Regions from separate parts of the Kitasatospora sp. NPDC051705 genome, predicted to be linked through region 3. Evidence: riboswitches for the same ligand, from Rfam matches in the RefSeq annotation. Region 3 holds a riboswitch; each other region holds the start of a gene.
The links. A riboswitch is a leader RNA that binds a small molecule or an ion and turns the genes downstream of it on or off. The one in region 3 is predicted to bind thiamine pyrophosphate.
Positions count from the first base shown of each region.

Region 1 (3,269 bases), on a different contig from region 3:
GCAGCAGCATCAGCCAGCGGGAGGGGGCGTCGGCGGAGAGGTTCCAGCCGTGCCGGCCGGCGCCGAGGAAGTAGTCCACCGCGAGCACCGCCAGCAGCGGCACGAAGACGGATCCGATCAGGCCGAGGAAGTTGGTGTAGGTGTCGGTGAACCGGTCGATCTGCAGCGCCAGGACGGTGATCAGCAGGCCGATCCCGCCGGTCAGCACCCGGCGGTCCACCTTCGGCAGCAGGTTCTGCACGGACATCGCCGTCGAGTACACGTTGGCGAAGGACTGGTCCGTCTCGCGCAGCACCAGCACCAGCAGGAACAGCCAGCCGGCCCAGACGCCGAGGAAGGAGTCGAAGATCCGGTTCGGGTCGCCGTCGGACTGCAGCAGCGCCATCAGGCCGAGCACGTAGCACCAGACCTGGGCGACGGTGTAGCCGGAGAAGCTGCCCCAGAACGCCGAGCGCGGGGTGCGCGAGTGCCGGGTGTAGTCGGCGGCCAGCGGCACGAAGGAGATCGACACCGCGATCATCATGTCGGTGGCGCCCAGGAAGCCGTGCCAGTTGCCGGCGCCCGGGTCGGGCACCCCCTGACGGCCCAGCTGGACGGTGAAGTACACCATCGCGACGGCGACGGCACCCGCGACGAAGCGGCGCAGCACCGCGATCGAGCCGAGCGGCCAGATGGTCAGCGCGGTGGTCAGCGCGCCGGCCAGCAGCACGAACAGCCAGCGGTAGCCGTCGGTGTGGGCGACGGTCTGGGCGCCCGCCGCGATCGTCAGCAGCTCGAAGACGCCCCAGCCGACGCACTGGACGATGTTCAGCACCGTCGGGACGTACGACAGCCGGGTGCCGAACAGCCCGCGCAGGTTCGCCATCGCCGGGGCGCCGGTCCGGGCCCCGATCAGGGCGGCCACGCCGAGCATCGCGGTGCCGACCACGGTGCCGGCCACGATCGCCGTCACCGCCGCGGCCAGCGAGAGCTCGCCGCCCTTGGCGCCGAGCACGGTGGCGGCGGTGGAGAAGCCGATCAGGCTGACGCCCAGGTTCATCCAGAGCGCGAAGTGGTCGCGGAAGCGCAGCGTGCGCGGCGGCTCGGTGTCCAGCACCAGCGGCGCCTCGACGCGCTCCGGGCGGTCCAGGACGGCGGTCGCCGTGCCGGAACCGGCCGGGCCGCCGGCGGCGTCGCCGTGAACGGTCGTGGACGATCCGGGGAGGTCCCCGGTCGCCCCGGGGAAACCCTTGGACTCGGGCGCGCCCGAAGAAGAGGATGGCGAAGCAGGCGGCATGGCCGATACTCCCTACGCCGGCATTACCCGGACAGGTTCCGGCGGTCTGCGCCCCCTCGACGGTCCGTCCACGATGCCGTGGCGGTACGGTCGACCAGCGCACTCTCAGCCTGGAAGGTCCAAGCTCCCGCGTGTCAGTTTGGAGCGACAGGCTAACCGGCACCGGGGTGGACGCCAAGGCCAGGGGCCCTGCCGTCCGCATCGCGGGACGCCCGGCGGAGGTGGGGGAGCCTCCGTCGCCGGGTCGGCCGTCTGCGCCGGCTAAGGATTCTTATGAGTTCTTCAGAGGGGTCCTTACGGCAATCGAATCGACTGTGCGAAAAACTATGGTCCTTGGTTCTGTCAGCTATGGAGGTCGTCCGTGAGCACCGAGCGAGAGGTTGGGCCCACCGGGCCGCAGGGGGAGCAGCCCTCGGGCGCCCAGGGGGCGGGCGGTCCCGCTTCCGACCCCGCCGCCTCGGGCGGGCACAAGCCGACCATGGCGTTCAGCCGGGTCCCCGAGCCCGACGCCGCCCCCGCCTCCGAGCCGGCCCCGGCCGACTCCCCGGCCGCCCCGGCCGAGGGCGGGCACCGGGCGACCATGGCGTTCGGCCGGGTCCCCGAGCCCGAGGCCGCCCCCGCCCCCGAGCCGGCCGCGGCCGACGCCGCCGCGGCCGCGGAGGGCGTCCCGGCCGAGGGCGGGCACCGTCCCACCGTCGCCTTCACCAAGGTCCCCGCGCCGGAGGCGGCCCCGGCCGCCCCCGTGGCCCCCGTCGAGGCGCCGTCCGCCGGCGTCGACCCCGCCACCGGCTACCTCGACGCCCCGCCGCCGGTGCTGCCGCCCGCGCCGCAGGCCCCGGCAGCCCCCGCGGCGCCGCTCGCGCCGGTGGCCGAGGGCCAGGCCCCGCCGCTGGGCAACCCGTACGCCACGCCGACCCACGGCGTCCCGGCCGCCGGCGCGCACGACCCGTACGGCCCGCCGCCCGCCCCCGGCGTGCCCGCCGCGCACCCCGCGCCCGGCCACCACCCGTTCGGCGCCGGCCAGCCGCTCGGCGGCTGGGGCGCCTCCCACGACGCCACCGGCGGTGCCGGCTACCCGGGCGGCCCGGGCGGTCCGCTCGGCTACCCGGCCGACTACCCCGGCGGCCCCGGCGGCCCGCACCGCCCGCGCAGGAAGCGCGGCGGACTGGTCGCCCTGATCGCCGCCGTCGCACTGGTCGCCGGCGTGGCGGGCGGTGCGCTGGGCGTGGCGGTCACCGACCACAACAACGGCAGCAGCTCCGCGGACGACCACCGCAGCACCACCGTCCAGGCCAGCAACACCCAGAAGAACGAGCCCTCCCCCGGCTCGATCGCCGGCATCGCGCAGAAGGCGCTGCCCAGCGTCGTCACCATCAAGGCGCAGGGCAACGGCGAGTCCGGCACCGGCACCGGCTTCGTCTTCGACACCGAGGGCCACATCCTCACCAACAACCACGTGGTCGCGCCGACCCTCAACGGCGGCAAGCTCACCGTCAAGTTCGCCGACGGCACGTCCTACAACGCCTCGGTGCTGGGCCACGCCGAGGGCTACGACGTCGCCGTGGTCAAGATCGACAACCCGCCGAAGAGCAAGCTGGCGCCGCTCCCGCTGGCCGACTCCGACAAGGTCAACGTCGGCGACTCCACCATCGCGATCGGTGCGCCGTACGGCCTGGAGTCCACCGTCACCAGCGGCATCATCAGCGCCAAGGACCGCCCGGTCGCCTCCGGCGACGAGACCGGCGGCCAGTCCTCCTACATGAACGCCCTGCAGACCGACGCCTCGATCAACCCCGGCAACTCCGGCGGCCCGCTGCTCGACTCCGGCGGCGCGGTGGTCGGCATCAACTCGGCGATCCAGTCCAACGCCTCCGCCAACGGCCGGGCCGGCAGCATCGGCCTCGGCTTCGCCATCCCGATCAACCAGGCCAAGTGGGTCGCCGACACCCTGATCAAGACCGGCAAGCCCGTCTACGCCAAGCTCGACGTGCTG
Region 1 covers NZ_JBITCO010000006.1:195,037-198,305, forward strand. Annotated here, with positions in the region: gene ACIA8Q_RS10610 (cytosine permease) at 1-1,276, opposite strand, end outside; TPP riboswitch at 1,269-1,417, opposite strand; gene ACIA8Q_RS10615 (trypsin-like peptidase domain-containing protein) at 1,638-3,269, shown strand, end outside.
Region 1: linked by a shared signal. The riboswitch ahead of ACIA8Q_RS10610 (cytosine permease) and the one ahead of thiO (glycine oxidase ThiO) in region 3 are both predicted to bind thiamine pyrophosphate.

Region 2 (3,269 bases), on a different contig from region 3:
CGCCTTAGGGTCGGGGCATGAGCATGAGCCTGACGGAAGAACTCTGGGCGGCCATCGAGCCGGTGTACGCCGAGATCCTCGCCCACCCCTTCATCGGCGGCCTCACCGACGGCACCCTGCCGCGCGCCGCCTTCCGCCACTTCGTCGTCCAGGACTCGCACTACCTGCGCGACTACGCCCGGGCGCTCGCGGTCTGCGCCGCCAAGGCGCCCGGCGAGGCGGACGTGCGGGCCTTCGCCGACGACGCGGTCGGCGCGCTGGCCGCGGAGCAGGGCATGCACGCCGAGTTCATGACGGCCTTCGGCGACAGCGCCGAACAGGCCGCCGCCGAGCCGGTGCTGCCCACCACCCGGGCCTACACCAGCTACCTGCTGGCCACCGTCTACGGCGGCTCCTTCGCCGAGGCGGTCGGCGCGGTGCTGCCCTGCTACTGGATCTACGCCCGGGTCGGGGAGGCGCTGCTCGCCCAGGGCTCGCCCGATCCGCTGTACGCCAAGTGGATCGCCACGTACGGCGACGAGGCCTTCCAGTCCGTGGTGCGCCGGGTGCTGGCGCTCACCGACCGGCTCGGCGAGGAGGTGTCCCCGGCCGAACGGCGCCGCGTGGTCGAGCACTTCGTCACCACCTCGCGGTACGAGTGGATGTTCTGGGACGCGGCCTGGCGCGGGGAGCGCTGGCCGGTCTGACGGCCGGCCGGACCGCGGCCCGGGCCTTCCGGGGCCGCTCCCGGGGGGCTCCTCCGGGGGCCTGTCCGGGAGTCCTCCCCGGGCCCTGACCAGGGTTTCCCCGGTCTCCGGGTCGGGGTGATCTCCGGGTTCTCTCCGGGCTGCGGGCCCTCGTTCCGGCACCCCGGCCCCCGTACGATCGAAGTACCGAAAGCAAGCGGGAGACGGCACCGGACAGGCAGCCGACCCCACGGGGAGAGAAGGAACGGACATGGCTGAGCTCTGGAAGTCGCTGCCCTCCTGGGTGCGCAACATCGTCATCCCGGTGCTGGTCCTGGTGCTGCTCTGGAACGTCGTGGGATTCGTCTTCGGCGTCGTGGGCGCCCTGCTGGCGATCGTGATCAAGGTGCTGGTGGTGGTCGGCATCGCCGCCGCCGTGGTGGTCCTGGTCAAGAAGGCCGCCAAGGGCTGAGACCGGCACCCCCGAGGCCCGGTACCCCGCGCGGGGTACCGGGCCTCCGGCGTTCCCGGCCGCCGCGCGCCCGGGGGCCCGGTCCGCCGGTCCCGCCCCGCCGTCCGTGGACCCCCTCTGGACCTGCGGCGATCGGCTCGCTACGGTGTTGGGCGTCATGTGCAGGCAACACCGCCTGTGGACGCGGGAGCTCGGAGCACCGGGCTGAGAGGACGCTGACCGGACCGTCGACGGACGGACCGACGGCTGCGTCGACCGCAGGAACCTGGACCGGGTAATGCCGGCGTAGGGAGTATGAGGTCAGATGACCACGTTCGACGCACAGCCGAAGTCTGCCCGCAGCACCGACGCCGACGGCTCCGCCGTCACCAGCGCGGGCACCGGCTACCCCACCCCGGCCTGGCGCAAGGCCTACCGCGAGGGGTCCCGGCCCGATCTGCGGGTCCCGTACCGCGAGGTGCAGCTCACCAACGGCCGGACCGTCCCGCTGTACGACACCTCCGGCCCGTACACCGACGCCGCCTACGAGCCCGACGTGCGGCGCGGCCTGCCCGCCCTGCGCGACTCCTGGATCCGCCAGCGCGGCGACGTCGAGGAGTACGACGGCCGGGAGGCGCGCCCCGAGGACGACGGCATCAAGCACACCTCGCCGCGCGGCGGGAACCTGCGCAACCTCGACGCCGTCTTCCCCGGCCGCCCGCGCCGTCCGCTGCGCGGCCGCGGAGGTGCCGCCGTCACCCAACTCGCCTATGCCAAGCGGGGGGTGATCACCCCGGAGATGGAGTTCGTGGCACTGCGCGAGGGGCTGGCGCCCGAGTACGTGCGCGACGAGGTGGCCCGCGGCCGGGCCGTCATCCCGGTGAACGTGAACCACCCCGAGGTGGAGCCGGCGATCATCGGCACCAACTTCCTGGTGAAGATCAACGCCAACATCGGCAACTCCGCCGTCACCTCCTCGATCGAGGAGGAGGTGGAGAAGATGACCTGGGCCACCCGCTGGGGCGCCGACACCGTCATGGACCTCTCCACCGGCCGCAACATCCACACCACCCGCGAGTGGATCCTGCGCAACTCCCCCGTGCCGATCGGCACGGTGCCGCTCTACCAGGCCCTGGAGAAGGTCGACGGCAGGGCCGAGGAGCTCAGCTGGGAGGTGTACCGGGACACCGTCATCGAGCAGTGCGAGCAGGGCGTCGACTACATGACCGTCCACGCCGGCGTGCTGCTGCGGTACGTCCCGCTGACCGCCCGCCGCAAGACCGGCATCGTCTCGCGCGGCGGCTCGATCATGGCCGCCTGGTGCCTGGCGCACCACCAGGAGAACTTCCTCTACACGAACTTCGAGGAGCTCTGCGACATCCTCGCGGCCTACGACGTCACCTTCTCGCTGGGCGACGGCCTGCGCCCGGGCTCCATCGCCGACGCCAACGACGAGGCGCAGTTCGCCGAGCTGCAGACCCTCGGCGAGCTCGGCCGGATCGCCCGCGAGCGCGACGTCCAGGTGATGATCGAGGGCCCCGGCCACGTCCCGATGAACAAGATCCGGGAGAACATGGATCTCCAGAAGGAGATCTGCGACGAGGCGCCGTTCTACACGCTCGGCCCGCTCACCACCGACGTCGCTCCCGGCTACGACCACATCACCTCGGGCATCGGCGCCGCGATGATCGCCTGGTGGGGCACCGCGATGCTCTGCTACGTCACGCCCAAGGAGCACCTGGGCCTGCCCAACCGCGACGACGTCAAGACCGGCGTGATCACCTACAAGATCGCCGCCCACGCCGCCGACCTCGCCAAGGGCCACCCCGGTGCCCAGGCCTGGGACGACGCGCTCTCGGACGCCCGCTTCGAGTTCCGCTGGGAGGACCAGTTCAACCTGGCCCTCGACCCGGAGACGGCCCGCGAGTTCCACGACGAGACCCTTCCCGCCGAGCCGGCCAAGACCGCGCACTTCTGCTCCATGTGCGGCCCGAAGTTCTGCTCGATGAAGATCTCCCAGAAGATCCGCGACGAGCACGGCGACGGCTCCACCGCCGTCGCCAGCGGGTTCGACGCCGAGGCGCTGGCCGGCATGCAGGCCAAGTCCGAGGAGTTCGCGGCCCAGGGCAACCGGGTCTACCTCCCGCTGGCGG
Region 2 covers NZ_JBITCO010000028.1:48,996-52,264, forward strand. Annotated here, with positions in the region: gene tenA (thiaminase II) at 18-686, shown strand; gene ACIA8Q_RS27805 (DUF5326 family protein) at 937-1,137, shown strand; TPP riboswitch at 1,311-1,446, shown strand; gene thiC (phosphomethylpyrimidine synthase ThiC) at 1,442-3,269, shown strand, end outside.
Region 2: linked by a shared signal. The riboswitch ahead of thiC (phosphomethylpyrimidine synthase ThiC) and the one ahead of thiO (glycine oxidase ThiO) in region 3 are both predicted to bind thiamine pyrophosphate.

Region 3 (3,269 bases):
TCGGCGAGGGTGGTCGTGGCGGGCACCCGGCGGGGCTCGCCGTTGACGGTCAGTGCGATCTCGGTCATGCGGAGGCCTTCGTGGTGGAGCGGTCGGGGGAGAACCGGGTGGGGGTGAACGGCTGTGCCAGCTCGGGGAGTTCGCCGGTCGCCAGGTACTCGGCGAGCAGGTCGGCGGTCACCGGGGCGAGCAGCACCCCGTTGCGGTAGTGGCCGGTGGCGGCGACCAGTCCGGGCAGGGCGGTCGGGCCCAGCAGCGGCGCGTTGTCCGGCGAGCCGGGGCGCAGCCCGGCGGAGGTCTCCAGTAGCGGGAGTTCGGTGATCCCGGGGACCAACTCGTGTGCGTCGCGCAGTAGTTCGTAGACCCCGCCGGCGGTCACCGTGGTGTCGTAGCCCTGTTCCTCGGTGGTCGCGCCGATCACCAGCTCGCCGTCCTCCCGGGGCACCAGGTACAGGTGCTGCCCGCGCACCACGGCGCGGACGTTGCGGGACAGGAACGGCCGGTACGCCCCGGGCACCTGCAGCCGCAGGATCTGCCCCTTCACCGGGCGGACGGGCGGCAGCACCCCGTCCGGCAGGCCGGGCAGCCGGTGGCTGTGCGGGCCGGCCGCGAGCACCACCCGGTCGGCGGTCACCGCCCCGCCGTCGCCGAGCCGCACCCCCACCGCCCGGTCGCCCTCGACCAGCAGCTCGACCGCCGGGGTGCGCCGCACGACCACGCCCGCGGCCTCGCCGGCCAGCAGCAGCGCGGCGAGCAGCCGGCGGCCGTCCACCTGGTGGTCGTCGGCGACGTGCAGGCCGCCGCGCACGCCGGGGGCGAGCATCGGCTCCATGCGGCGGGCCTCCCGGCCGGTCAGCCAGGTCGAGTCCAGGCCGAGCCGCTGGTGGAAGGCGTGCAGTTCGCGCAGTTCCGCCCGGTCGTCGGAGTCCAGCGCCACGGCGAGCGTGCCGCACCGCCGGTAGCCGGTGTCCGCGCCGCCGCTCGCCTCGGTCAGTTCGGCGGCGAAGGCGGCGTACCGCTCGTTCGAGGCCATGCCGAGGCGCAGCAACGGCTCCTCGCCGTACTGCAGCTCGGTGACCGGCGCGAGCATCCCGGCCGCGACCCGGGCCGCCCCGCCGCCGGGGGAGGGGTCGACCACGACCGTCGCCAGTCCGCGCTGCGCCGCCCGCCAGGCGACGGCGAGACCGATCAGGCCCCCGCCGACCACCAGCACGTCGGCGCGGGCGCCCGGTGCCAAGCGTGTCAAAGCTGCTCTTCTCCCTTCGCCGGTATGACCCGGATCAGGTTCGGACGGTCGCAGGCCGTGCCAGCCCGCCTCTCAGCCCGGTCCGCCGGGCTCCCGTGATCGTGCCCCCACCATAACGCCGGTGGTCGGCCCGGCCGAAGGCGTGTACGAGGGGTGGACGGAGAGTGCGCAGGTGGGGGGTGCCCGCGGCCGGCCGGGCGGGCGTGCGGTCCCCCTGGTGGACGCCTCGACCGGGCGTCGAGGGCGCTGAGTACAGTGACGGGCGTGGCAGAGCTGAGCGGAACGGATCAGGTGGTCGTCGTCGGAGCCGGGCTGGCCGGGGCGCAGTGCGCCCTCAAGCTACGGCAGGGCGGCTGGCGGGGGCGGATCGTGCTGGTCGGCGAGGAGCGGCACGCGCCGTACGACCGGCCGCCGCTGTCCAAGGAGGTGCTGCTCGGCAAGACCGACGCCACCCCCCTCGACATCGACTACCCGCACCTCGGCATCGAGCTGCTCACCGGCCGCCGCGCCACCGGCCTCACCCCCGGCGTGCTGCACACCGACGGCGGTGAACTCCCCTACGGCGCACTGGTGATCGCCACCGGCGCCACCCCGCGGCGGCTGCCCGGCGCCGAGCGCGCGCACCTGCTGCACACCCTGGACGACGCGCTCGCGCTGCGGGCCCTGCTGCGGCCCGGGCTGCGCCTGGTGCTGGTCGGCGCGGGCTGGATCGGCGCCGAGGTGGCCACCGCGGCCCGCGAGGCCGGCTGCACGGTGACGGTGGTGGAGGCGGGCCCGGCCCCGCTGCCCGGTGCGCTGCCGACCGAGGTCGGTTCGGCGATGGCCGCCTGGTACGCCGAGGCGGGTGTCGAGCTGCGCTGCGGGGTCGGCGTCGCCGCAGTGGAGTCCGGCTCGGTGCTGCTGGCGGACGGCTCGCACCTGGCCGCCGACGAGGTGGTGGTCGGGGTCGGGGCCCGGCCCGCGACCGACTGGCTGGCCGGCTCCGGCGTCGAGCTGGACGGCACCGGCGCGGTGCTGGTCGACGAGCGCCTGCGCACGGGCGCGCCGGGCGTCTTCGCGGCCGGCGACTGCGTCAGCTACCCCTCCGCCCGGGTCGGTGCCCGGCTGGCCGTCCAGCACTGGGACCACGCGCTGCAGTCCGGCGAGGCGGCGGCGGCCGCGGTGCTCGGCGCGGAGGCGCCGCCGTACGACCCGGTGCCGTACTTCTGGTCGGAGCAGTTCGGGCGGATGGTCCAGTACGCCGGGCGGCACGCCGCGGGCGACCGGATGCTGTGGCGCGGCGGCCCCGGGGACGCCTCCTGGGCGGTGCTCTGGCTGCGCGACGGGGTGCCGAGCGCGCTGCTGACCGTCGACCGGCCGCGCGACCTCACCCAGGGCCGGCGGCTGATCGAGCGCGGCACCGCCCTGGACCCGGTCCGCGCGGCGGATCCGGCCGTGCCGCTGAAGGCCGCCGCCGCCCTCTGACCGGCCCCTTGGTGCGCGGGGGCCCGTCGAGGTGGCAGTCTGGTGCCGTGAGTGAGATCGATGCGAAGACTGATGCCCTGGTCCCCGAGTGGCTGTACCTGCCCGACATCTCCGAGCGGTGGGGCGTGCTCGTCACCGAGGTCCGCAACATGGTCAAGAAGGGTGAGCTGATCGCGGTACGCCGCGGACCCAACAAGTCGCTGCAGGTCCCGGCCGCGTTCATCGACGAGGAGGGCCCGGTCAAGCACCTGGTCGGCCTGCTGACGGTGCTGCGCGACAGCGGGTTCAGCGACGAGGAGATCGTCGAGTGGATGTTCACCGAGGACCCGTCGCTGCCCGGGACCCCGGCGCAGGCCCTCTGCGAGAACCGGGCGACCGAGGTGAAGCGGCGCGCCCAGGCGATGGCGCTGTGACGACCCCCGCGCCGGCCGCCGGCCCCCGGGCCCGGCTGGCCGACGCCCGGCTGTACCTGTGCACCGACGCCCGGCGCGAGCAGGGCGACCTGGCCGAGTTCCTCGACGCGGCGCTGTCCGGCGGGGTGGACGTCGTCCAGCTCCGG
Region 3 covers NZ_JBITCO010000013.1:120,036-123,304, forward strand. Annotated here, with positions in the region: gene thiS (sulfur carrier protein ThiS) at 1-68, opposite strand, end outside; gene thiO (glycine oxidase ThiO) at 65-1,246, opposite strand; TPP riboswitch at 1,241-1,353, opposite strand; gene ACIA8Q_RS18735 (FAD-dependent oxidoreductase) at 1,502-2,710, shown strand; gene ACIA8Q_RS18740 (Rv2175c family DNA-binding protein) at 2,758-3,123, shown strand; gene thiE (thiamine phosphate synthase) at 3,120-3,269, shown strand, end outside.